DNA from 3 places in the Streptomyces sp. NPDC002573 genome. Region 3 is predicted to be linked to each of the others. Evidence: riboswitches for the same ligand, from Rfam matches in the RefSeq annotation. Region 3 holds a riboswitch; each other region holds the start of a gene.

Region 1 (7,946 bases), on a different contig from region 3:
ATCCGGCAGGCGCTGGATCTCGCGCAGCCGGCGGCACCGGCGGACGCGCCCGCCGGGGGCCTGACGGTGGCGTGACAGCTGCCCCGACACCTCCCGGCCACCCTCCGGCCCTCGAACGTTCATCGAACGCAAAGCCAAGCCCTTGCCCGGGGGCCGCCGAAACACGGGCGATTGCCCGTTTCCTGACGCAGGGAAACCTGCGGAAGATTGTCGTGCCCTCGTACCGCCGGGTACAGTCACCGCACTGCTCTGCCAGCCCCTGCTGTCGAGGCGAAAGAGAAGTTGGTGAACGACCGTCACCCGTCGGGGACCGCGACGCCCCCGGCTCCGGCCCCCGATGCCGCCGAGGCGCACTACGCGCCGTACGGCGTGCAGGGCGGCCAGTACGGTGAGTTCACCACGTCGTACGCCGATCCCGCCGCGACCGCGTTCGGCGCCCACGGCCACACGGCGACGGCCTTCTCGGCCGACCCCCTCTTCGGCGACCTCCCGGGCCATGGCGCGACCGGCTCGTACGACACCTCCGCGTGGTCGACCGCCGGTCACCCGGGTCACGCGGACGCCCATCCGCACGGCACCGGCACCCACGAGGCGCTCCACTACGACCCGTACGCCGCCCAGCATCACGCCGCGTTCGACACCGGCAGCCATGACACGACCGCCTGGGGCGCGGGCTACCAGCACCTCGCCGCCGGTATCCCCGCGCAGGGCGGGGCCCCCGAGGCCACCGGCCAGTGGGACGCGGGGGCCTGGCGCGAGGCCGGCCAGTCCGCGGACGGGACCCAGCAGTGGGACTGGGGCACGCAGGGGGTCGACACGGGGGCGTACGACGCCACTCAGTGGAACTCGGGCGGCACCGCCGAGCACGAGGCGCACGACCGGCAGACGGCGGCGCACTTCGATCAGGCCGAGTTCTTCGACCCGTCGGCGACGCAGACCTTCGAACACCCCCAGACACAGGTCTTCGACACCGCCGACGCCTACGACCACCAGGCCACCTCCGCCTTCGAACAGCTCCCGTACGAGCAGCACGACGCCACGGACGACGAGCCGGAACCCCCGTACGAGCCGTCCGACGACGCGGCCCTGCTCGACGACCAGGAAGAGACCGCTCCCGCGCCGGCCTCACGCGCCGCGTCCCGCACGGCCGGCCGGTCCCGGCGCCGTACCCCGGCGAAGCGCTCCGCGCTGCTGACCGTCGCCGTGCCGTCGGCGTGTGTGATGGGGGTCGCCGGGATCGCCGCCGCGACCGTCGGCGTGGGCGGCGGGAGCGACGCCAAGGACACGACGGCGAGCGCGCCCGACGCGGCGCCGGTCAAACCCTCCGCCGCGAACGTCAAGCTGGACTCCCAACTGCAGAACCTGTCCGCGGGCGCGAACGACTTCGCGGACCGGGCGAGCCGTACGCAGCAACGTATCGACCTCAAGGCCGAGCAGGCCGCCGAGCAGAAGAAAGCGGCGGCGGAGGCGGCCCTCAAGGAGCGGCTGCGCCCGAAGTTCGTGCTGCCGGTCACCCAGAAGGGGCTCAGCGCCTACTTCGGCCAGGCCGGGGTCAACTGGATGTCGGTGCACACCGGCATCGACTTCCCCGTCTCGTACGGCACGACGGTCATGGCCGCCACCGACGGCACCGTCACCACGAAGTGGAACAGCGCCTACGGCAACATGATGATCGTGACGGCGAAGGACGGCACGGAGACCTGGTACTGCCACCTCTCCAGCTACCGCGTCGCGTCCGGGGCGGTCGTGAAGGCCGGCCAGCCGATCGCGTACTCCGGCAACTCGGGCAACTCCACCGGCCCCCATCTGCACTTCGAGGTGCGGCCGAACGGCGGCGCCGCGATAGACCCGCTGCCCTGGCTGCGCAGCCACGGGCTGGACCCCACCTGATCGAAGACCCACAGAGGAGAGCCTCTGCCGTGCGGCGGGGGCTCTCCTGTGTGCCCTACAGCTTCTCCACCGGCGCGTACCGCAGCAGCAGCCGCTTCGGCTTCGTGTCCCCGAAGTCGATCGTCGCCTCCGCGTTCAGGCCCGTGCCCTTCACGCCGACCACCGTGCCCAGGCCGAACTGGTCGTGCGTGACGCGGTCGCCGACCGCCAGGGAGACCACCGGCCGCTCCGTCGCACCACCCCGGCGCGTGGCGAAGCCGGACGCGCCGGCGGCCGAGGACCGCGACCGGGCCGACGAGAGCGACGAGGACAGGGAGGCCGCCACACCCGAGACGGGACCCGAGGAGACGGGCGCGGACGAGCCGCCCGTCCGCTTCCACTCCACGTGCTGGTCCGGGATCTCCTCCAGGAAGCGCGAGGGCGGGTTGTACGAGGGCTGGCCCCAGGCGCTGCGCATGGCGGACCGGGTGAGGTAGAGCCGCTCCCGCGCGCGGGTGATGCCCACGTACGCCAGGCGGCGCTCCTCCTCCAGTTCCTTGGTCTGGCCGAGCGCGCGCATGTGCGGGAAGACGCCGTCCTCCATGCCGGTCAGGAAGACCACCGGGAACTCCAGGCCCTTCGCGGTGTGGAGGGTCATCAGCGTGATGACGCCGCCGCCCTCCTCCTCGTCGGGGATCTGGTCGGAGTCGGCGACCAGGGCGACCTGCTCCAGGAAGTCGGACAGCGTGGCCGCCGGGGTGCCGGCCCCCGGTGCCGCCGCGGCCTCGCCGCGCTCCTGCTCGAACTCCAGGGCCACGGCGGCGAGTTCCTGGAGGTTCTCGATGCGGGTCTCGTCCTGGGGGTCGGTCGAGGCCTGGAGTTCGGCCAGATAGCCGGTGCGCTCCAGGACGGCTTCCAGGACCGTGGCCGGGCCCGCGCCCGACTCCACGATGGTCCGCAGGTCCTCCATCAGCGCGTTGAACCGCTTGACCGCGTTCGTCGAGCGGGCCGCCATGCCGTACGCCTCGTCCACGCGGCGCAGCGCCTGAGCGAAACTGACCTTCTCCCGCTGGGACAGGGCGTCGATCATCGCCTCGGCGCGCTCGCCGATGCCCCGCTTCGGCACGTTCAGGATGCGCCGCAGCGGAACGGAGTCCTCTGGGTTCGCCAGCACCCTCAGATAGGCGAGGACGTCCCGGACCTCCTTGCGCTCGTAGAAGCGGACGCCACCGACGACCTTGTAGGGCAGGCCGACGCGGATGAAGACCTCTTCGAAGACACGGGACTGGGCATTGGTGCGGTAGAAGACGGCGACGTCGCCCGCCTTGGCCTCGCCCCGGTCGGTGAGGCGGTCTATCTCGTCGGCGACGAACTGCGCCTCGTCGTGCTCCGTGTCGGCGACATAGCCGGTGATCCGCGCGCCCGCGCCCGCGTTGGTCCACAGGTTCTTGGGACGGCGCGACTCGTTGCGCTCGATGACCGCGTTGGCGGCACTCAGGATCGTCTGTGTGGAGCGGTAGTTCTGCTCCAGGAGGATCGTGGTGGCGTCCGGGTAGTCCTCCTCGAACTGGAGGATGTTGCGGATGGTGGCGCCGCGGAAGGCGTAGATCGACTGGTCGGCGTCACCCACGACGCACAGCTCGGCAGGCCGGAGGTCGTCCTCGCCCGGCGGCACGTCCACGGGGTGCCCGGAGGTGCCGACCAGCTCGCGGACCAAGGCGTACTGCGCGTGGTTCGTGTCCTGGTACTCGTCGACGAGGACATGGCGGAAGCGGCGGCGGTAGTGTTCGGCGACGTCCGGGAAGGCGCGCAGCAGGTTGACCGTCGTCATGATCAGGTCGTCGAAGTCGAGGGCGTTCGCCTCGCGGAGCCTCGACTGGTACAGCGCGTAGGCCTGGGCGAGGGTCTTCTCGAAGCCGTCGGCGGCCTGGGCTGCGAAGTCCTCCTCGTCGATCAGCTCGTTCTTCAGGTTGGAGATCTTGGCGCTGAACGACTTGGGCGGGAACCGCTTGGGGTCGAGGTCCAGGTCGCGGCAGACGAGCGCCATCAGCCGCTTGCTGTCGGCGGCGTCGTAGATCGAGAAGGAGGACGTGAAGCCGAGCTTCTTGCTCTCGCGGCGCAGGATGCGGACGCACGCGCTGTGGAACGTCATCACCCACATCGCGTTCGCGCGCGGGCCGACGAGTTGCTCGACGCGCTCCTTCATCTCGCCCGCGGCCTTGTTGGTGAAGGTGATCGCGAGGATCTGCCCGGGATGCACGCCCCGCTCGGCCAGCAGATAGGCGATGCGGTGGGTGAGCACCCGGGTCTTGCCGGAGCCGGCGCCGGCGACGATGAGCAGGGGGGAGCCGGCGTGCACGACCGCCGCGCGCTGGTTCTCGTTCAGCCCCTCGACCAGGGCCCGGGGGTCGAGGACCGGGCGGGGCGCGCCGTCGCGGTAGTGGGTGTCCCGGGTCGGCGGCACGTCGAAGTGCCCGCCGAACAGATCGTCCGGAACCGGCTCCGGAGCGTGATCGTCCTCGGGCGGCGGGGGCTCCCCCTCCGGGGCCGAGTCGGCCTGGAGGTCCGCCAGGAAGCTGTCGTCAAAGAGGCTGCTCATCGCTCTCCGAGTCTAGGGTGCCCCACCGACAACCGACCGCCGTCCCGGAAACTCCACACTCGGACCGGCTCCGCGCCTCACCTGTCACCATACGGGCCTGCCTGCTCACGGTACGCGCCCGAAGCGAGGGTCTGTAGTCAAGATCACGGAAATGTATCGGGCATATCACGCATCAACCTTCACAGGAGCCACAACAGTTGGCTAGCGTGCCGGGCGGGCCGCACGACCCCCACCGGCGAACGTCGCCGGGTCGCGCGGCCTCCGCCGAGTCCGGTGCGCCCTGCGGCAGCCGGAGCCGGGGACCCACCCGACCTGGGGTGAATCGGCCACGCGTCCTGGGGGACTTGGCCGTAGGGCACACACCTTCCGAACCACCCGCCCGAACCCGACAGCTAACCCGGTAGGCGGTGTACGGAAGGAGACGCCTTTCATGGCGCCGCACCGCAAGTCCCGCCCCTCGGGCCCACGCATCGCGGGCATACGCACCCCCGCCCTCGCGACGGCGGCCCTGACCTCCGTGGCGCTGCTCTCGCAGACGGCCCAGGCCGCCCCCTCCACCGACGGCAGACCCAGCATCGAGGAGGTCGAGAAGAAGGTCGACGACCTCTACCGCCAGGCGGAGTCGGCCACCGAGAAGTACGACGCCGCCAAGGAGCGATCGGCCGAGCAGCGCAGGCACGTCGACAAGCTCCTCGACGACGTGGCCCAGCGCACACAGAAGCTCAACGACGCGCGCGAGGAGCTCGGTTCGTTCGCCGCCGCGCAGTACCGGACCGGGGAGGCGGCCCCCGACACGGCCACCTTCCTGCTGGCCGACAACCCCCAGGACTACTTCGACCAGACACAGCTGATGAGCCGGCTCACCGGCCGTCAGAAGGAAGCGGTCGACCAGTACGCCACCGCCCAGGCCGCCACGATGAAGAAGCGGCAGGAGGCCGCCGACAGCCTCCGGACGCTCGACGAGTCGCAGACGGCCCTGCGGACGGCCAAGACGGACGTCCAGGACAAGCTCTCCGCCGCACGCCGGCTGCTGTCCGACCTGAACGCCCAGGAGAAGGCGCGGCTCGCCGCGCTCGAGAAGAAGAAGCAGGAGGAGGCCCAGCGCCAGGCGGAGGCGCTGGCCCGGCAGCAGGCGGCCCAGCAGAAGGCGGCCCAGCAGCAGTCCTCGTCGAGCACCTCGAGCGGCTCCTCGGGGTCCTCCACCACGGCCCCCTCCGCGGGGTCCACCGCGACGGGCTCCTCGTACGCCACGAAGGCGGAGAAGGCCCTCGCCTTCGCCCGCGCGCAGATCGGCAAGCCGTATGTGTGGGGCGCGACGGGCCCCGGGTCCTACGACTGCTCGGGCCTGACCCAGGCAGCCTGGAAGGCCGCCGGGGTCACGCTGCCGCGCACCACGTACGACCAGGTGAACGTCGGCACGACGGTGCCGCTCGCCGACGCCCAGCCGGGCGACCTGATCTTCTTCTACGACGACATCAGCCACGTAGGCATGTACATCGGCAACGGCATGATGATCCACGCCCCCAAGCCGGGCGCCTATGTCCGCGAGGAGTCGGTCTACTACGGCGGCGCGTCGATCATCCACAGCGTGGTGCGACCGGCCTGAGTCCTACGGCGCCGGGTGCCGCGGGCGGCACCCGGCGCACGAGGTCGTCTGCGGGGTTCACGCGCGCGTGGGGTTGTTTTCGGGCTCCACGCGCGCGTGGCCCGTACGCAAGCCGGGCGCGCGTCCTTAGCATCGGGCGCATGTCTGGCACCTCCGCGCTCCGCACCCGGTGGGCGCAGCGTCCGCCCGCCACCGGGGCCGCCGTGATGGCGACCGGCATCCTGTCGATCGGGCTGCACCAGGCCGGGTACGAGCTGCTCTCCCGTATCGCCCTCGTGCTGGCGGGCGTCGCCTGGCTGGGAGTGGCCGCCGTCATCGCACTGCGGCTGCTGGGGGCGCGCCTGGAGTGGCCGGTCAACTCCCCGGCCGCGCTCGCGGTGGTCCCGGCCACCACCGTGCTGGGCACCCGGTTCGCGCTCCTGGGCCGGCCGCAGCTCGCCGAGGCGCTCTTCGTACTGGCCCTCGTGCTGTGGGCGGTTCTGGTCCTCCCGGTCGTACAGGACTGGGAGCGCGGTATGTCCGGGGTGGTGTTCCTCGGCTGTGTGGCGGCGGAGGCGATCGCGGTGCTCGGGGCGGTGCTGGCCGCGGCCCTACGGGTGCCCTGGATCGCCCATCTGGCGCTGGTGTTCTTCTGGTTCGGGCTGGTGTTCTACCTGATCGGGCTGTGGTGCTTCGACCGGCGACAGGTGGCGGTCGGCGCGGGCGACCAGTGGGTGGCGGGCGGTGCGGTGGCCCTTTCCGCGGTGGCCGGGACACGGCTGATCCGCGCCGCCCACTCCGGCCTCTACCTCTGGAACGTCGACGACACCGGCGTCCTGCGGAGCGTCACCATCGCCCTCTTCGCCCTCGCCTTCGCCTGGTACTGCGTACTGGCGACGGCCGAGCTGCGCCGGCCACGCCCCGGTTACGACGTACGGCGGTGGTCGACCGTCTTCCCGATGGGGATGACGGCGGTGGCGGCGCTGTCCGTGGCCGGCGCCCTCAACGCGTCCTGGCTGCGCGGCCCCGGTCAGGTGCTGCTGTGGATCGCGGTGGCCGTCTGGTGCGCGGTCCTCGTGGGAGCCGCCGGGTCCCTCGCGGGCAGCGTCAGGTCCACAGCACGGCGATGAAGATGTTCACCGTGGTCAGCGCGCCGACCAGGGCGAAGAGGGGCTTCTCGACCCGCTCCTCGTCGCGCTTCACATAGACCAGGCCGAGGATCACGATCAGCAGGGCCAGCTTGATGCCGATCTTGATGGTGTTGATGTGGTGGTGCTCGGCCTGATTGAGGCCGACCAGCGCCACGCCCGTGACCAGCATGGTCAGCGCACCGTGCAGCATTCCGGGCACGAAGCGGGCCGTGCCCCGGCCCATCGCCTTCATCTGGGTCAGGAAGCCGCCGAGGAGCGCGGCGATGCCGACGATGTGCAGGCCGACGAAGAGATGGATGAGTACGTCCATGAAGCCGGAGCCTAGTGAGGGACACGGAAGACTCTGACACCGGGCCACGGGGTGTGACGGCGGCTACAGCGGTGCGAGCTCCGGGAGGTGGCACCGGGACACCGTGAGCGCGCATATATGCGGCCTATAGCACTCCGCGATGTCCCTGTGTCGCGGAACTACCGCATCGGTCATCGCACAGTGTGAAGTCGGCGGCCTCGGAACGGGATCGCGCTCGCATACGGTCACCGTCAGTCCGCTAGAGCCACTTCCGTACATTGCGTCACGGTGCGGTCACGGTCCGGTTTAGCGTCCTCCACCAGGTGACCGGCTCCCCACAGCCGCCCGCGCCAGGGCGGCCGCCGGAGACCACCGCCGAGAAGGTCCGGCGGCGGCCTGCTCCCCCTGTGCGGGCCGCCGCCGGACGCGTGGTCGCCCCGGCGGTCGTAGGAA
Region 2 (7,946 bases), on a different contig from region 3:
GGCCGTGGGGCTCCACCCAGTACACCGGCCACAGCCGTGGCCACCAGTACATGGTCAACAGCAAGGAGACCCGCGGGGGTTACACGCTCACCGTCGACCGTGACGCCTGGGACGCGCCCGTCGCCATCACCGGCTGAACCCGCCCGAACCGGCCGCAGGGGCGGGACCGGGGGTCCGGGCGGCGGCCGGGCGACCGGCGAAGTGAGTGGCGCGCATGTGACGACGGTGCCCGAAGTCCCGGTGAATCGTTGGTCGTACGGGTTGGCCAGAGCTGGGCCACTGCCTACCATCGATCACCGCAAGACCTTGTGCACCGTCGCACAATCTCCTCGGGAGGCCACCTTGCACCGCCGTCGCACCGCGATCGCCGTCAGCGCCGCCCTCGTCGCGGCCCCCGTCCTCACCGCGTGCGGTGAAACCGAGCACCCGGGTGCCGCGGCCGTCGTCGGGGGCGAGCGGATCACGATCGCCCAGCTGGAGGGCCGGGTGAAGGAGGTGCGCGCGGCGCAGCGCGCCGCCACCCCGGACGACACCCAGTACCAGCAGACGATCGCCCGGACCAGCGGCCTCGCCCGCGACACGCTCCACAGCCTGGTCCTCGACCGGGTCCTGGACCGCGCGGCCAGGGACGCCGGCGTGTCGGTCAGCCGCCGGGACGTCGAACAGATGCGCACGAACCTCGAACAGCGGGCGGGCGGCGCGCGGGCGCTGCAGTCGATCTGGCTGGAGCAGTACGGGGTGGCGCCCCGGCGCATCGACGACAACCTGCGCACCGAGGTCCAGGCGCAGAAGCTGTCCGCCGTGCTTGGCGCCGACATGAGCACGACGGATGGCAAGGCCACGTTCTGGAAGGCGATGGCTCAGGCGTCCAAGGAACTGAACATCGACCTCAATCCGCGCTACGGCACCTGGGACGTGCAGAAGAGCAGCCGGGTGGACGCGAAGACGCCCTGGGTCAAGGAGGCCACGGCGGCCGCGGCACCGCAGCCGGCGTAGCGGGGAAGACCGGCGGCGGAGCCCGGCACGGCCGCGCGCCGGTCTGTGGAAAACTTCCGGGGCCGTCGGTGCCGTGGGTTACGTTCGAAGGGTGAACGCAACCAGCTTCGAAGGCGCCCCCGACCAGGGCCGGGACGCGGCGGCATCCGCCGCCCCCGGCCGGGTCGTCCTGCTCACCACCAGCCACCGGGTCGCCCCCGGGCTGCTGTCCTGGCCCGCGTGGCAGGCGCTGCGCGACGCCGACCGGGTGCTGTGCGCGGACGGCGCGCATCCGCAGCTGCCGTATCTGCGTGAGGCGGGCATAGCCGTCGAGCAGGGTGCCCCGAGCGCCCAGGACCTGGTCGACGCCTGTGCCGGCGGCCGCACGGTGGTCGTCGTCGCGACCGGCGAGGGCGAGCCGCACCTCACCGACGGCCTCGCCCGGCTCGCGGGCTCGGGCCGGGTGCGGATGCCGGACCTGGAGCTGCTCCCCGCCTCCTACGATCTTCCGGGCGCTCGACTGCTCGACCTGGTGCAGGTCATGGACCGCATCCGGGCCGAGTGCCCCTGGTCCTCGCAGCAGACCCACAAGGGCCTCGCCAAGTACGGCATCGAGGAGGCGTACGAGCTGGTCGAGGCGATCGAGGCGGGCGACCGGGAGGAACTGCGCGAGGAGCTGGGCGACGTCCTGCTCCAGGTCGTCTTCCACGCCCGGATAGCCGAGGAGGACCCCGACGCCCCCTTCTCCGTCGACGACGTGGCGGGCGGCATCGTCGCCAAGCTGATCCACCGCCATCCGCATGTCTTCGGCGACGAGACCGCGACGACTCCGGAGGAGGTCAAGGAGCACTGGCTGCGCACCAAGGCGATCGAGAAGCAGCGCACATCGGTGACGGAGGGGGTGCCCCTGGGGCAGCCGGGTCTGGCCCTGGCGGCGAAGCTGTCCTCCCGGGTGCGCTCGGCGGGCCTGGACGTGCCGCTCCCGCAGGGCGAGGGCGTCGGCTACGAACTGCTGGCGCTCGCCGCGCACGCGGAGGCGGAGGGGGTGGACCCGGAGGCGGCCCTGCGCGCCGCCGCCCGCGCCTACCGCGACGCCGTACGGGCCGCCGAGGGACTCGGGCCCGGCACCAAGGAGACCGGGCCGGAGAGCGACGGGCTCGGGTCGGAGGTCTAGGAGCGGCTGCGGCGGGGAGTCGCCGGGGGCCGGGGAGCGGCGGGTTCGGGTCGGTGGTCTGGGAGCGGCTGCGGCGGGGAGTCGCCGGGGGCCGGGGAGCGGCGGGTTCGGGTCGGTGGTCTGGGCGCAGCCGCCGCAGCAAGCCGCCGGGGGCCGGGAGCCGGGGTCGAGGCCGGCGGGCTCGTCGGCCGAAGCCCCGGGGTCGAGGGCGGACCTGGCAGGGCGGGCCCGGGCGGCCGTGGATACCGTCGGGGAGTGACCGACCAGCACCAGCCCGCCCGCCCCGCTTCCACCCCCGGCCCCGAACTCTTCACCTGGGAGTTCGCCGCCGACCCCTACCCCGCCTACGCCTGGCTCCGCGAGCACGCCCCCGTGCACCGGACGCGGCTGCCGAGCGGTGTGGAGGCCTGGCTGGTCACCCGTTACGCCGACGCCAAGCAGGCCCTGGCCGACCAGCGGCTCAGCAAGAACCCGGCACACCACGACGAGCCCGCGCACGCGAAGGGCAAGACCGGCATCCCCGGCGAGCGCAAGGCCGAGCTGATGACGCACCTGCTCAACATCGACCCGCCGGACCACACCCGGCTGCGCCGGCTGGTCTCCAAGGCGTTCACGCCCCGCCGCGTAGCCGAGTTCGCGCCCCGGGTGCAGGAGCTGGCCGACCAGCTCATCGACCGGTTCGCGGACCGCGGGTCCGCCGATCTCATCCACGAGTTCGCCTTCCCGCTCCCCATCTACGCGATCTGCGACATGCTCGGCGTCCCCCGCGAGGACCAGGACGACTTCCGGGACTGGGCGGGCATGATGATCCGCCACGGCGGAGGCCCCCGGGGCGGGGTCGCGCGGTCCGTGAAGAAGATGCGCGGCTATCTCGCCGACCTCATCCACCGCAAGCGCGAGGCCCTGTCCGAGACGCCCGGCCCCGGCGAGGACCTCATCTCAGGGCTCATCCGCGCCTCCGACCACGGCGAGCACCTCACCGAGAACGAGGCCGCCGCCATGGCCTTCATCCTGCTCTTCGCCGGGTTCGAGACCACCGTCAACCTCATCGGCAACGGGACCTACGCCCTGCTCACCCACCCCGAACAGCGGTCCCGCCTCCAGACCTCGCTCAGCTGCGGCGAGAGGGACCTGCTGGAGACCGGCGTCGAGGAACTGCTGCGCTACGACGGCCCGGTCGAGCTGGCCACGTGGCGGTTCGCGACCCGGCCGCTCTCCATCGGCGGGCGGGACATCGCCGCCGGTGATCCCGTCCTCGTGGTGCTCGCCGCCGCGGACCGGGACCCTGAGCGGTTCACCGAGCCCGATGTGCTCGATCTCTCCCGCCGTGACAATCAGCACCTCGGCTACGGGCACGGGATCCACTACTGCCTCGGTGCGCCCCTCGCCCGGCTGGAGGGACAGACCGCCCTCGCCACGCTCCTCACCCGTCTCCCGGACCTGCGACTCGCGGTGGATTCCACCGATTTGCGCTGGCGCGGAGGGCTCATTATGCGCGGATTGCGCACGCTTCCGGTGGAGTTCACCCTGATTCCGGAGGAAGATCACCGCCGTACCGCCGGTGCCGCGGAATGAGGTGGCGGACACGCCGATGGTCACAGAAAAGTGACAGTTTCTCAGCTCCGTAATCTTCACGTGATCTGTGCTGCATTAACTTGTGACAAGTGATCCGCTGCGGATACCTTCACGCATCAACGAGGCGGAACTCCACATCCGCCGCGTCGGCCCCTGCTGTCGTGTGAAAGGCAACCGCATGCTCTCCGGGAACGGTCGACACCGTCGCCCCCGCCAGGCTCCGGCACTTCTTGTCGCCGCAGGGGTCACCGGCTCAGCGATCGCCATCCCGCTCTTGGCCGCCACCGGCGCGAGCGCGGCCAGCGGCACGACCTGGGACCGGGTCGCGGAGTGCGAGAGCGGTGGCGCCTGGAGCGCCGACCACGACAACGGCCGCTACGGCGGACTCCAGTTGACGCAGGAGGACTGGGACAAGTACGGCGGCCTCGAGTTCGCCACCAGTCCCGACCAGGCGAGCCGCTCCCAGCAGATCGCAGTCGCCGAGAAGATCCTGGACAAGCGAGGCGTCTCCGCGTTCGGTACCTGCGGCACGGTCGCCGGCCTGGGCCAGGACAAGGCCGCGGCGGACGTCGACACGGGCGTGGGCGACCACCCCTCCGGCGGCGGCGCCGTCTTCTTCTCGGACACCGGGGTCGGCTTCGGGTCGTCCGATACGTCTGACGAATCCCACTCGTCCAAGTCGCACCATTCGTCGGGAGCATCGGACTCGGCCAAGCCGTCGGGCTCGTCGGACTCGCCGTCGACGTCGCCTTCGTCGTCCCCGTCCTCCTCCGGGTCGCCGTCGTCCTCCTCCTCTCCCTCCTCGTCCGACTCCGACTCCCCCTCGACCTCGCCGTCCTCCCCGTCGTCCTCGACGGCGACGGACGACTCGACCGGGGACGACGAGGACGGCAACGGATCGGACGACCTGCTCGGCACGCTCTCGGCCACGACGAAGAGCGACCAGTCGGACAAGGTCGCGCAGAACGGGGCGTCTTCGGCCTCGGGTGCCGGCCGCCACCGCGGCGACAGTGCCGACGAGGGCGACACGGACGGCCGCAGCGGCGAGTCGGCCGGCCGTCATGCCTCGCGCGGCTCCGCTGCCGGGCGCGAGACCGCCGACGACTCGTACCTAGTCCGTCTCGGAGACACCCTGTCGGGCATCGCCGACTTCCTTGACCTCAAGGGTGGTTGGCACGCGCTGTACGACGCGAACAAGCAGGAGATCGGCGCCGACCCCAACCACATCATGCCCGGTCTGAGCCTTGTGGTGACGGCTGGACTGGCCGGCGACGAGTCCTGAGCAGTCGTCCGAACTGCCGTCCCGACGGCGCCATTTCACGCCCCGCTTCGCGCTGAATGTCCGGTTTGGCGAGAGTGAGATATGAGTCTCATAAGCCCTGATCGTCTTTGAAATTCGGCGCGTCGCCTGCTTACGGTCGTGACCGCTCGCCACAGCGGGCCCCGACGGTCGCAACGCCGAATCCTGCCAGCGGCCGTGCGGGAACAGTCGACGCTTCGAGCGCCGTAGGCAGGAGCGGGGGACCCAAGGTAAGTGCCGCGCCCGGGAGTTGACCGGGTGCGGCTAGGGGTGGAGCCGCGCGCCGGGGAGGCGTGCGGCCGGGCAACTCAACCGGCCCGAACCCGACAGCTCACCTCGCAGGCGTCGGTGAGGGGATCGAACCATGCTGTGTTCCGGCAAGGGAAAGCACCGCCGTCCGTCCAAGGCCGTCCGCGCCATCGCGCTCGCCGGTGTCACCGGCGCCGCCGTCGCCGGCCCGCTGATGGCGGCCGGCAGCGCCTCCGCCGCCACCGCCTCCCAGTGGGACGCCGTCGCGCAGTGCGAGTCCGGCGGCAACTGGTCCATCAACACGGGCAACGGCTTCTACGGCGGCCTGCAGTTCACCAACTCGACCTGGGCCGCGTACGGCGGCACCGCCTACGCCGCGCGCGCCGACCTGGCCTCCAAGGGCGAGCAGATAGCCGTCGCCGAGAAGGTCCTCGGGGGTCAGGGCAAGGGTGCCTGGCCGGTCTGCGGCACCGGTCTGACCAGCGCCCCCTACAACGGCGCCGCGGCCTCCACGGGCAGCTCCACCGGTTCCGGCAACTCCGTGAAGAGCACCACCACCCGCTCGACCGAGCCGCAGGCGGCCAACCGTTCCGCGCAGCGTCCGGCCGCCAAGAAGACCGTCACCACGCCGACCGGCAAGAAGGTCAAGAAGGGCGACGGCGAGTACAAGGTGGTCAAGGGCGACACCCTCAGCTCGATCGCCGAGAAGCACCACGTCCAGGGCGGCTGGGAGAAGCTGTTCCAGCTGAACAAGGACATTGTCGAGAACGCCGACCTCATCTACCCGGGCCAGCAGCTGCACCTGAAGTGACGGCTGTCCGGCGGTCGGCCCGCGGCCTCCCCCGAGCCGCGCCCCTCACGGTCGGCACCCCCTGAGGACCGCCCCCGTCCCCACGGGCTCCCCGCTCCGATGCGTATACCCCCGAACGCATCGGAGCGGGGCTCTTTGCTTCGGCGTCCCTTCTTCGTCACCCGCTCTTTGTTCCGGGATCGAACAATGTGTACCGTCACCCTGTCCGCGGGACGGTCGGTCGGCTGGCCGATGCCCCGGGACGGTTAGGCTCTAGTCGCAAGGCACACCAGCCCCGCACTTTCAGCGTCACATTCCACGAAGGAGATGCTCGTGCCGTCCATCGACGTCGTCGTAGCCCGGGAAATCCTGGACTCCCGAGGCAACCCCACGGTCGAGGTCGAGGTCGGCCTCGACGACGGCAGCACGGGTCGTGCCGCCGTTCCGTCCGGCGCCTCCACCGGCGCCTTCGAGGCCATCGAGCTCCGCGACGGCGACCCCAACCGCTACCAGGGCAAGGGTGTCGAGAAGGCCGTCCTCGCGGTCATCGAGCAGATCGGCCCGGAGCTCGTCGGCTACGACGCCACCGAGCAGCGCCTGATCGACCAGGCGATGTTCGACCTGGACGCCACCGACAACAAGGGCTCGCTCGGCGCCAACGCCATCCTCGGCGTCTCCCTCGCCGTGGCCCACGCCGCCTCCGAGGCCAGCGACCTCCCGCTCTTCCGCTACCTGGGCGGCCCGAACGCGCACCTGCTGCCGGTGCCGATGATGAACATCCTGAACGGCGGCTCGCACGCCGACTCCAACGTGGACATCCAGGAGTTCATGATCGCCCCGATCGGCGCGGAGTCCTTCTCCGAGGCCCTGCGCTGGGGCACCGAGGTCTACCACACCCTCAAGAAGGTGCTGAAGGGCAAGGGCCTGTCCACCGGCCTCGGCGACGAGGGCGGCTTCGCCCCGAACCTCGGCTCCAACCGCGAGGCCCTCGACCTCATCCTCGAGGCCGTCAAGCAGGCCGGGTACGTCCCCGGTGAGCAGATCGCCCTCGCCCTCGACGTCGCCGCCTCCGAGTTCTACAAGGACGGCAAGTACCTCTTCGAGGGCAAGGAGCGCTCCGCCGCCGAGATGACGGAGTACTACGAGGAGCTCGTCGCGGCCTACCCGCTCGTCTCCATCGAGGACCCGCTGTTCGAGGACGACTGGGCCGGCTGGAAGGTCATCACCGACCGCCTCGGCGACAAGGTCCAGCTCGTCGGCGACGACCTGTTCGTCACCAACCCCGAGCGCCTCGCCCGTGGCATCGAGGAGGGCACCGCCAACGCCCTGCTGGTCAAGGTCAACCAGATCGGTTCGCTGACCGAGACCCTCGACGCCGTCGAGCTGGCCCAGCGCAGCGGCTTCAAGTGCATGATGTCCCACCGCTCCGGCGAGACTGAGGACGTCACCATCGCCGACCTGGCCGTCGCCACCAACTGCGGCCAGATCAAGACCGGTGCCCCGGCCCGCTCGGAGCGCGTCGCCAAGTACAACCAGCTGCTGCGCATCGAGGAGATCCTCGACGACGCCGCGGTGTACGCCGGCCGCAGCGCGTTCCCGCGCTTCAAGGGCTGAGCACGCAGGGCAACGCCTTAGCCAGTCGTCCGTACGTCCCCGTACGCGGTCCCGTACCGTGTGCGGGGACGTACGCACGTGTGAAGGGGAGGCGGAAGACATGGCCGTGAAGGACCGTGACCGGTTCTCCACCGCGACCAGGCTGCGGCTGCTCGGCGAGCAGACGGCGGCCCGGGTCTACCGTTCCCAGACCAGACGGCAGGCCCGCCGTTCCCGGCTCACGGGCCGGGCCGCGCTGCTCGCCCTGGTGCTGTGCTCGCTGATCGTGG
Region 3 (7,946 bases):
CGACAACGTTCCGTACGGCACCGCCTTCGAGAAGCTGACCTCGCTCGCCTACCCCGAGGGCCACCCGTATCACCACACGCCCATCGGCTCGATGGCGGACCTGGACGCGGCCACCCTGGAGGACGCCCGCGCCTTCTTCCGCACGTACTACGCGCCCAACAACGCCGTCCTCTCCGTCGTCGGGGACATCGACCCGCAGCAGACCCTCGCCTGGGTCGAGAAGTACTTCGGGTCCATCCCGGCCCACGACGGCAAGCCCGCCCCGCGCGACGGCTCGCTGCCCGACGTCATCGGCGAGCAGCTGCGCGAGGTCGTCGAGGAAGAGGTCCCGGCGCGCGCCCTCATGGCCGCCTACCGGCTGCCGCACGACGGCACGCGCGCGTGCGACGCGGCGGACCTGGCCCTCACCATCCTCGGCGGCGGCGAGTCCTCCCGGCTCTACAACCGGCTGGTACGGCGTGACCGCACCGCCGTCGCCGCCGGCTTCGGTCTCCTGCGGCTCGCCGGAGCGCCCTCCCTGGGCTGGCTGGACGTGAAGACCTCCGGTGACGTCGAGGTGCCCGTCATCGAGTCCGCCATCGACGAGGAGCTGGCCCGGTTCGCCGAGCAGGGCCCCACGGCCGAGGAAATGGAGCGCGCCCAGGCCCAGTTGGAGCGCGAATGGTTGGACCGGCTCGGCACGGTCTCCGGCCGCGCCGACGAACTGTGCCGGTTCGCGGTGCTGTTCGGCGACCCGCAGCTGGCCCTGACCGCCGTGCGGCGCGTGCTGGAGGTCACCGCCGAGGAGGTGCAGGAGATCGCCAAGGCCCGCCTGCGCCCCGACAACCGCGCGGTGCTCGTGTACGAGCCGATCGCGGCCGACGCCGCCGAGACCACCACCGCCGAAGGCACCAGCAACGACGAGGAGTCGGCGAAGTGACCGAGCTCGCGACCATGGACTTCCACCCGCAGCCCCAGCCCGGCACGGCCCGGCCCTGGGCGTTCCCCGCACCCGACCGCGGCGCCCTGGACAACGGCCTGACCGTGCTGCGCTGCCACCGCCCCGGCCAGCAGGTCGTCGCCGTGGAGGTGCTCGTCGACGCACCCCTGGACGCCGAGCCGGCCGGCCTCGACGGCGTCGCCACGATCATGGCGCGCGCCTTCTCCGAGGGCACCGACAAGCACTCCGCCGAGGAGTTCGCCGCCGAGCTGGAGCGCTGCGGCGCCACCCTGGACTCGCACGCCGACCACCCCGGGGTGCGCCTGTCCCTCGAAGTGCCCGTCTCCCGCCTCCCGAAGGCGCTCGGGCTGCTCGCCGACGCCCTGAGGGCGCCTGCGTTCGACGAGAGCGAGATCGAGCGCCTGGTGCGCAACCGACTCGACGAGATCCCGCACGAGATGGCCAACCCGGCCCGCCGCGCGGCCAAGGAGCTCTCCAAGGAGCTGTTCCCGGCGACCTCGCGGATGTCACGCCCGCGTCAGGGCACCGAGGAGACGGTCGAGGCCATCGACGCGGCCGCCGTCCGCAGGTTCTACGAGCGGTATGTGCGGCCCTCCACGGCCACCGCCGTCGTGGTCGGCGACCTCACCGGCGTCGACCTCGACGCGCTCCTCGGCGACACCCTCGGGGCCTGGACGGGGGAGCCCGCCAAGCCGCGCCCCGTGCCCCCGGTGACCGCCGACGACACCGGCCGCGTGATCATCGTGGACCGCCCCGGGGCCGTCCAGACGCAGTTGCTCATCGGCCGCGTCGGCGCGGACCGCCACGACCGGGTCTGGCCCGCACAGGTGCTCGGCACGTACTGCCTCGGCGGCACCCTCACCTCCCGCCTGGACCGCGTCCTGCGGGAGGAGAAGGGCTACACCTACGGTGTGCGGGCGTTCGGCCAGGTGCTGCGCTCCGCGCCCGACGGCACCGGCGCCGCGATGCTCGCCATCAGCGGCTCCGTCGACACGCCGAACACCGGCCCGGCGCTCGACGACCTCTGGAAGGTGCTGCGCACCCTCGCCGCCGAGGGGCTGACGGACGCCGAGCGCGATGTGGCCGTGCAGAACCTGGTGGGTGTGGCGCCGCTCAAGTTCGAGACCGCGGCGGCCGTCGCGAGCACGCTCGCCGACCAGGTCGAGCAGCATCTGCCGGACGACTTCCAGTCGACGCTCTATCAGCGGCTCGCCGGCACAGGCACGGTCGAGGCCACGGCCGCCGTCGTGAACGCCTTCCCGGTGGACCGTCTGGTGACCGTCCTGGTCGGTGACGCCGCGCAGATCGAGGAGCCCGTCAAGGCGCTCGGCATCGGCGAAGTGCACGTCGTACGGGCCGAGTAGACACTCCTCGTAGGAGCCCGGAACGGCGACGTTCCGAAGGGGCCCTGGTGACGACCTCCGTCACCAGGGCCCTGCCCTTTGGGTTTTGTCCGTATTGCCATAGAGGCTGCCCCTCTGCCCTGTGGGATGCGCTACAAACCCCATGCTCGGTTTGCCGGGGGACGAAGGGCCCTTCTAGCGTCTGTCGGGCTGTCCGTCAGGCAGTGCGCCGCACCCGCGGCACCGGACAGTCATCGCCGAGTCCCCGTACGGCGCGAGCCAGGGGAGCCGGGGACCCACCTTCTCGCGCCGCGCTCGCGGCCGGAGGGGCCCACTCTCGTCGCCTTCGCGCCGGAAGGGCCCACGCAGTCCCTGGGGTGAATCGGGCGCCAGCCCGTAGGAGACCTTCCTGCTCCGAACCCGTCAGCTAACCCGGTAGGCGAGAGGGAAGGAAAGGACCAGCCACTTCATGGCGTTCACCTGCGCCACCGGGAAGCACCGCCGTCCGAGCCGTGTGCAGCGCACGGCCGCGAACGCGATGGGCGTCGCGGCGCTCACCACCACCGGGGCCATCGGCACCCTGGCCGCCCCGGCCTTCGCCGCCGGGCACCCCGTCGAGGAGACGGGGCTCATGCAGGCCGTCACCCTCGGCGACTCGGTCGCGGAGAAGATCGACGCTCAGGCGGCCGCCCAGAAGCAGGCCGCCGAGGCCGCGCGCCGGGAAGCCGCGGAGAAGGCGCGCAAAGAGCGCGAGGCCAAGGTCCGCGCCGCCCGCGAGGCCGAGCGCGAGCGCCTGAACGCGTTCGTGGTGCCGATCTACCACTCGTACGTCTCCACCGGCTACAAGGCCGGCGGCTCCCTGTGGTCCTCCGGCACCCACACCGGCATCGACTTCCACGCAGCCACGGGCACGCCCGTCCACGCGGTCGGCGCGGGCACCATCGTGGAGACCGGCTGGGGCGGCGCGTACGGCAACCAGATCGTCATCAGGATGAACGACGGCACCTACACGCAGTACGGCCATCTCTCGTCCATCGGTGTCCAGGTGGGCCGGCACGTCACCCCCGGGCAGCAGATCGCCCTCTCCGGGGCCACGGGCAACACGACCGGGCCGCACCTCCACTTCGAGGCGCGCACCACCCCGGAGTACGGCTCGGACATGGACCCGGTCGCCTACCTCAGGTCACACGGCGTGAACGTCTGAGAGTCGGCCGCCCCAGGGCGCCCGCTGATGTGATGGTCCCGGCCCCTCGGCCGGGCCTTCCTCGTTTCGAACTCCTGTCTGTCCAAAAAATATCCATGGATTCCGGCCTGCCGTCGGAAATTCCGGCCCGCTGCAATAGAGTCGGCTGGACACGCGTCGACCGGGGACGTTTCGCGGGGATTAAGGCGGTGGTCGGGCATGCGTATTCCGGCGCACTCGGTATGCACGGCGATCCGTGACGACATCGTCGCGGGTCTCTACGAGCGCGGCAGCCGGCTCACCGAGGAACTCCTCGCCCGCCGCTACGGCGTCTCCCGCGTCCCCGTACGAGAGGCCCTGCGCACCCTGGAGGCCGAGGGCTTCGTCGTCACCCGAAGACACGCGGGCGCGTGTGTCGCGGAACCCACCGAGCAGGAGGCCGCCGACCTGCTGGAGATGCGGATGCTGCTGGAGCCGCTGGGGGCCGCGCGCGCCGCACAGCGCCGCACCGAGGCCCATCTCAAGGTGCTGCGCGGCCTGGTCAGACTGGGCCAGGAGCGCGCCAGGCGGGGTCCCAGCGAGGATCTGCGCTCACTGGACGGCTGGTTCCACGAGACCCTGGCGCAGGCCTGCGGCAGCCCCGCGCTCACCTCGACGCTCGGCCAGCTGCGCCACAAGATCGTCTGGATGTACGCGGTCGAGGCACCGGTCAGCCCCGTGGAGTCCTGGGCCGAGCACGGCGCCATCGTGGACGCCGTCGCGCGCGGCGACAGCGAGCGGGCGCGCGCCATCACGGCGCTGCACACCGAGCGCGCGACCGCCGCGCACCGGCTGCGTCCACCAGGCGCGGGCAACCGCGCGGACCGTGTGAGGACTTCGCAACATGCCGTAAACGTGTCGGGGTTCCGGCATTAACACAGGCGCCGTATACAAAGAGAGATATTCCGCGAAGCCCATTTCGGCTGCCCTCGTTCTCGCGCGCCCCGATAAATCCGGCGTACGTGATTTCCGGGTGTCGCGAGCAATTCTCAAGACCGCGCCGAATTTCTCGCGTGCACACCACCGGGGTGCGAAGTCCACCGCGCCCCCTGTCGTAGGACGGCGAAAGCCGCGCCCCCCGGGGGAGGCGCGGCTTTCGTGACCGGGGTGTCCGAAGGGTCAGACGGTCTCGGGGAGCTCCTCGAGGCCCTCGGCGACCAGCTTGGCCAGGCGGTCCAGTGCGGCGTCCGCGCCGTCCGCGTCGGAGGCCAGGACGACCTCCTCGCCGCCCTGGGCGCCCAGGCCCAGAACCGCCAGCATGGACGCGGCGTTGACGGGGTTGCCGTCGGCCTTGGCGATGGTCACGGGGACGCCGGAGGCCGTTGCCGCCCGGACGAAGATGGAGGCGGGACGGGCGTGGAGGCCCTCGGCCCAGCCGACGTTGACGCGGCGCTCAGCCATGTGTTGCTGCCCTTCGGTTTCAGGGTTGTCTAGACCAGTTTTCCATATGGTGAAGCGTTCCCGGACCGGACGGAAGCCCCCTCCCCGGACGGTCCGCATGCTGGACGGTCCGGGCACGGTTCCCCCAGCCTGCCTCGCGCCGTCGTCGGACGCGAGCCGTACTCTGGGGCCCATGCAGACCGCGTCGGACCGGCACGAGTACCCCGCCCACTGGGAGGCCGACGTGGTGCTCCGCGACGGTGGTACCGCGCGCATCAGGCCCATCACCGTTGATGACGCCGAGCGTCTCGTCAGCTTCTACGAGCAGGTCTCCGCCGAGTCGAAGTACTACCGCTTCTTCGCGCCGTACCCACGTCTGTCCGCCAGGGACGTCCACCGCTTCACGCACCACGACTTTGTGGACAGGGTGGGACTCGCGGCCACGATCGGGGGCGAGTTCATCGCCACCGTACGCTACGACCGGATCGGCGCCGACGGCATGCCCGCCTCCGCACCCTCCGACGAGGCCGAGGTCGCCTTCCTCGTGCAGGACGCCCACCAGGGACGCGGGGTCGCGTCGGCCCTCCTCGAACACATCGCGGCGGTCGCCAGGGAGCGCGGCATCCGCCGGTTCGCCGCCGAGGTGCTGCCCGCCAACTCCAAGATGATCAAGGTGTTCACGGACGCCGGGTACCAGCAGAAGCGCAGCTTCGAGGACGGCGTCGTACGCCTGGAACTGGACCTGGAGCCCACCGACCGGTCGCTGGCCGTGCAGCGGGCGCGGGAGCAGCGGGCCGAGGCACGGTCGGTGCAGCGGCTGCTGGCCCCCGGCTCGGTCGCCGTCATCGGCGCGGGCCGCACACCCGGGGGGGTGGGTCGCAGTGTGCTCGACAACCTCAGGGACGGCGGGTACACCGGCCGCCTGTACGCGGTGAACAAGGCCTTCGAGGGGGATCGCAAGGAACTCGACGGGGTGCCCGCCCACCGGTCGATCCGTGAGATCCCCGAGCCGGTGGATCTCGCGGTCGTCGCCGTCCCCGCGGAGGACGCCCCCGAGGTCGTCGCCGAGTGCGGCGAGCACGGGGTGCAGGGGCTGGTGGTGATCTCCGCGGGATACGCCGAGAGCGGACCGGACGGCCGCGAGCGGCAGCGGGATCTGCTGCGCCTGGTGCGGTCGTACGGGATGCGGATCATCGGGCCCAACGCCTTCGGGATCATCAACACCTCACCGGACGTCCGGCTCAACGCCTCCCTGGCACCCGAGATGCCGCGCACCGGGCGCATAGGGCTGTTCGCCCAGTCCGGCGCCATCGGTATCGCGCTGCTCTCGCGGCTGCACCGGCGCGGCGGAGGCGTCACGGGGGTCACCGGCGTGTCGACCTTCGTCTCCTCCGGGAACCGGGCGGACGTCTCGGGCAACGACGTCCTCCAGTACTGGTACGAGGACCCGGACACCGATGTCGCCCTGATGTACCTGGAGACCATCGGCAGCCCGCGCAAGTTCAACCGGCTCGCACGGCGCACGGCCGCCGCCAAGCCGCTGGTCGTGGTGCAGGGCGCACGGCACGGAGGCGCCCCCCAGGGCCACGCCGTACGCGCCACGCGGCTGCCGCACGCCACGGTCTCGGCGCTGCTGCGGCAGGCCGGGGTGATCCGGGTGGACACGATCACGGAACTGGTGGACGCGGGGCTGCTGCTGGCCCGCCAGCCGCTGCCCGCGGGGCCCCGGGTGGCGATCCTCGGCAACTCCGAGTCGCTCGGCCTGCTGACCTACGACGCCTGCCTGACGGAAGGGCTGCGCCCGCTGCCGCCGCTCGACCTGACGACGGCGGCGTCGCCCGAGGACTTCCACCGGGCGCTGACCACGGCACTCACCGACGACGCGTGCGACGCCGTCGTCGTGACGGCCATCCCGACGGTGGGGGAGGCCTCGGCCGGGGACGCGGCGCTCGCACAGGCCCTCCGCTCGGCCGCCGCGGCGGCCCCTGCGAAGCCGGTGCTCGTGGTCCACGTCGAACTGGGCGGGCTCGCCGAGGCCCTGTCCGCCGCGGCCAGCACCTCGCCCCAGGGCCGGCGCGCCGACGTTCCGCCCCCGGTGGAACTGCCGCCCACCACGGTCCAGCCCCCGTCGGACGCCCGGCTGATCCCCGCCTACCCCGCCGCCGAACGCGCCGTGCGGGCGCTGGCGGAAGCGGTCAGATACGCCCAGTGGCGACGCGACACCGCCGAGCCCGGCAAGGTGCCCGAGTACGACGACATCGACGAGAAGGGGGCCGCCGCGCTGATCGGGCGGCTGCTCGCGCGGGGCCAGGGCCTCACGCTCGGCAGCGACGAGACCTGCGACCTGCTGACGCGGTACGGCATCCACGTCCGCAGGGCCCTGCCCGCGCCCACTTCCGACGCCGCCGCCCGGGCCGCCCTGGCGATCGGCTATCCGGTCGCCCTCAAGGCCACCGCGCCGCATCTGCGGCACCGCGCCGACCTGGGCGGGGTCCGCCTCGACCTGGCCGGCGAGGAGCAACTGCGGCGCGCGTACGCCGAATTGACCGAGCTGTTCGGGAAGCCGGAGGAGCTGCGGCCGGTCGTCCAGGGCATGGCGCCACGCGGCGTGGACACGCTCGTGCGGGCCGTGATCGACCCGGCGGCGGGCGCCGTGCTGTCCTTCGGGCTCGCCGGAGCCGCCTCACAACTCCTCGACGACATGGCGCACCGCTTGATTCCGGTCACCGACCGCGACGCCGGTTCCCTGGTCCGGTCGATCCGGACGGCGCCGCTCCTGTTCGGCTGGCGCGGCTCCGCTCCCGTGGACACACCCGCCCTCGAGGAGCTGATGCTGCGCGTGTCACGGCTGGTCGCCGATCACCCCGAGGTCGTCGCGGTCACCCTGGAACCCGTCGTCGTATCCCCCCGAGGCCTCAGCGTGCTCGGCGCCTCCGTGCGCCTCGCGCCGCCACCCGCCCGTGGCGATCTCGGTCCGAGGACGCTTCCGCCGTACTGAGCGGTGACGAGCGGTGCCTCGCAGTCAGTGGGTCCCCGTAGGATGGACGTCATGGCCAAGACC

What was found. Region 3 has a riboswitch for cyclic di-AMP ahead of ACFYX0_RS29440 (M23 family metallopeptidase). Riboswitches for the same ligand answer to the same signal wherever they lie in the genome.
Region 1: linked by a shared signal. The riboswitch ahead of ACFYX0_RS00910 (NlpC/P60 family protein) and the one ahead of ACFYX0_RS29440 (M23 family metallopeptidase) in region 3 are both predicted to bind cyclic di-AMP.
Region 2: linked by a shared signal. The riboswitch ahead of ACFYX0_RS10975 (transglycosylase family protein) and the one ahead of ACFYX0_RS29440 (M23 family metallopeptidase) in region 3 are both predicted to bind cyclic di-AMP.

Annotation. Positions count from the first base shown of each region.
Region 1 covers NZ_JBIARC010000001.1:197,068-205,013, forward strand. The annotation lists gene ACFYX0_RS00895 (alpha/beta fold hydrolase) at 1-75, shown strand, start outside; gene ACFYX0_RS00900 (peptidoglycan DD-metalloendopeptidase family protein) at 286-1,890, shown strand; gene pcrA (DNA helicase PcrA) at 1,946-4,468, opposite strand; cyclic di-AMP (ydaO/yuaA leader) riboswitch at 4,721-4,890, shown strand; gene ACFYX0_RS00910 (NlpC/P60 family protein) at 4,899-6,074, shown strand; gene ACFYX0_RS00915 (tellurite resistance/C4-dicarboxylate transporter family protein) at 6,215-7,183, shown strand; gene ACFYX0_RS00920 (hypothetical protein) at 7,161-7,514, opposite strand.
Region 2 covers NZ_JBIARC010000008.1:146,134-154,079, forward strand. The annotation lists gene ACFYX0_RS10950 (glycoside hydrolase domain-containing protein) at 1-137, shown strand, start outside; gene ACFYX0_RS10955 (SurA N-terminal domain-containing protein) at 343-996, shown strand; gene ACFYX0_RS10960 (nucleoside triphosphate pyrophosphohydrolase) at 1,088-2,149, shown strand; gene ACFYX0_RS10965 (cytochrome P450) at 2,405-3,724, shown strand; gene ACFYX0_RS10970 (transglycosylase family protein) at 3,999-5,006, shown strand; cyclic di-AMP (ydaO/yuaA leader) riboswitch at 5,217-5,384, shown strand; gene ACFYX0_RS10975 (transglycosylase family protein) at 5,389-6,084, shown strand; gene eno (phosphopyruvate hydratase) at 6,391-7,677, shown strand; gene ACFYX0_RS10985 (septum formation initiator family protein) at 7,778-7,946, shown strand, end outside.
Region 3 covers NZ_JBIARC010000036.1:82,848-90,793, forward strand. The annotation lists gene ACFYX0_RS29430 (pitrilysin family protein) at 1-919, shown strand, start outside; gene ACFYX0_RS29435 (pitrilysin family protein) at 916-2,304, shown strand; cyclic di-AMP (ydaO/yuaA leader) riboswitch at 2,529-2,740, shown strand; gene ACFYX0_RS29440 (M23 family metallopeptidase) at 2,753-3,487, shown strand; gene ACFYX0_RS29445 (GntR family transcriptional regulator) at 3,686-4,381, shown strand; gene ACFYX0_RS29450 (HPr family phosphocarrier protein) at 4,625-4,906, opposite strand; gene ACFYX0_RS29455 (GNAT family N-acetyltransferase) at 5,079-7,883, shown strand; gene ACFYX0_RS29460 (DUF5998 family protein) at 7,935-7,946, shown strand, end outside.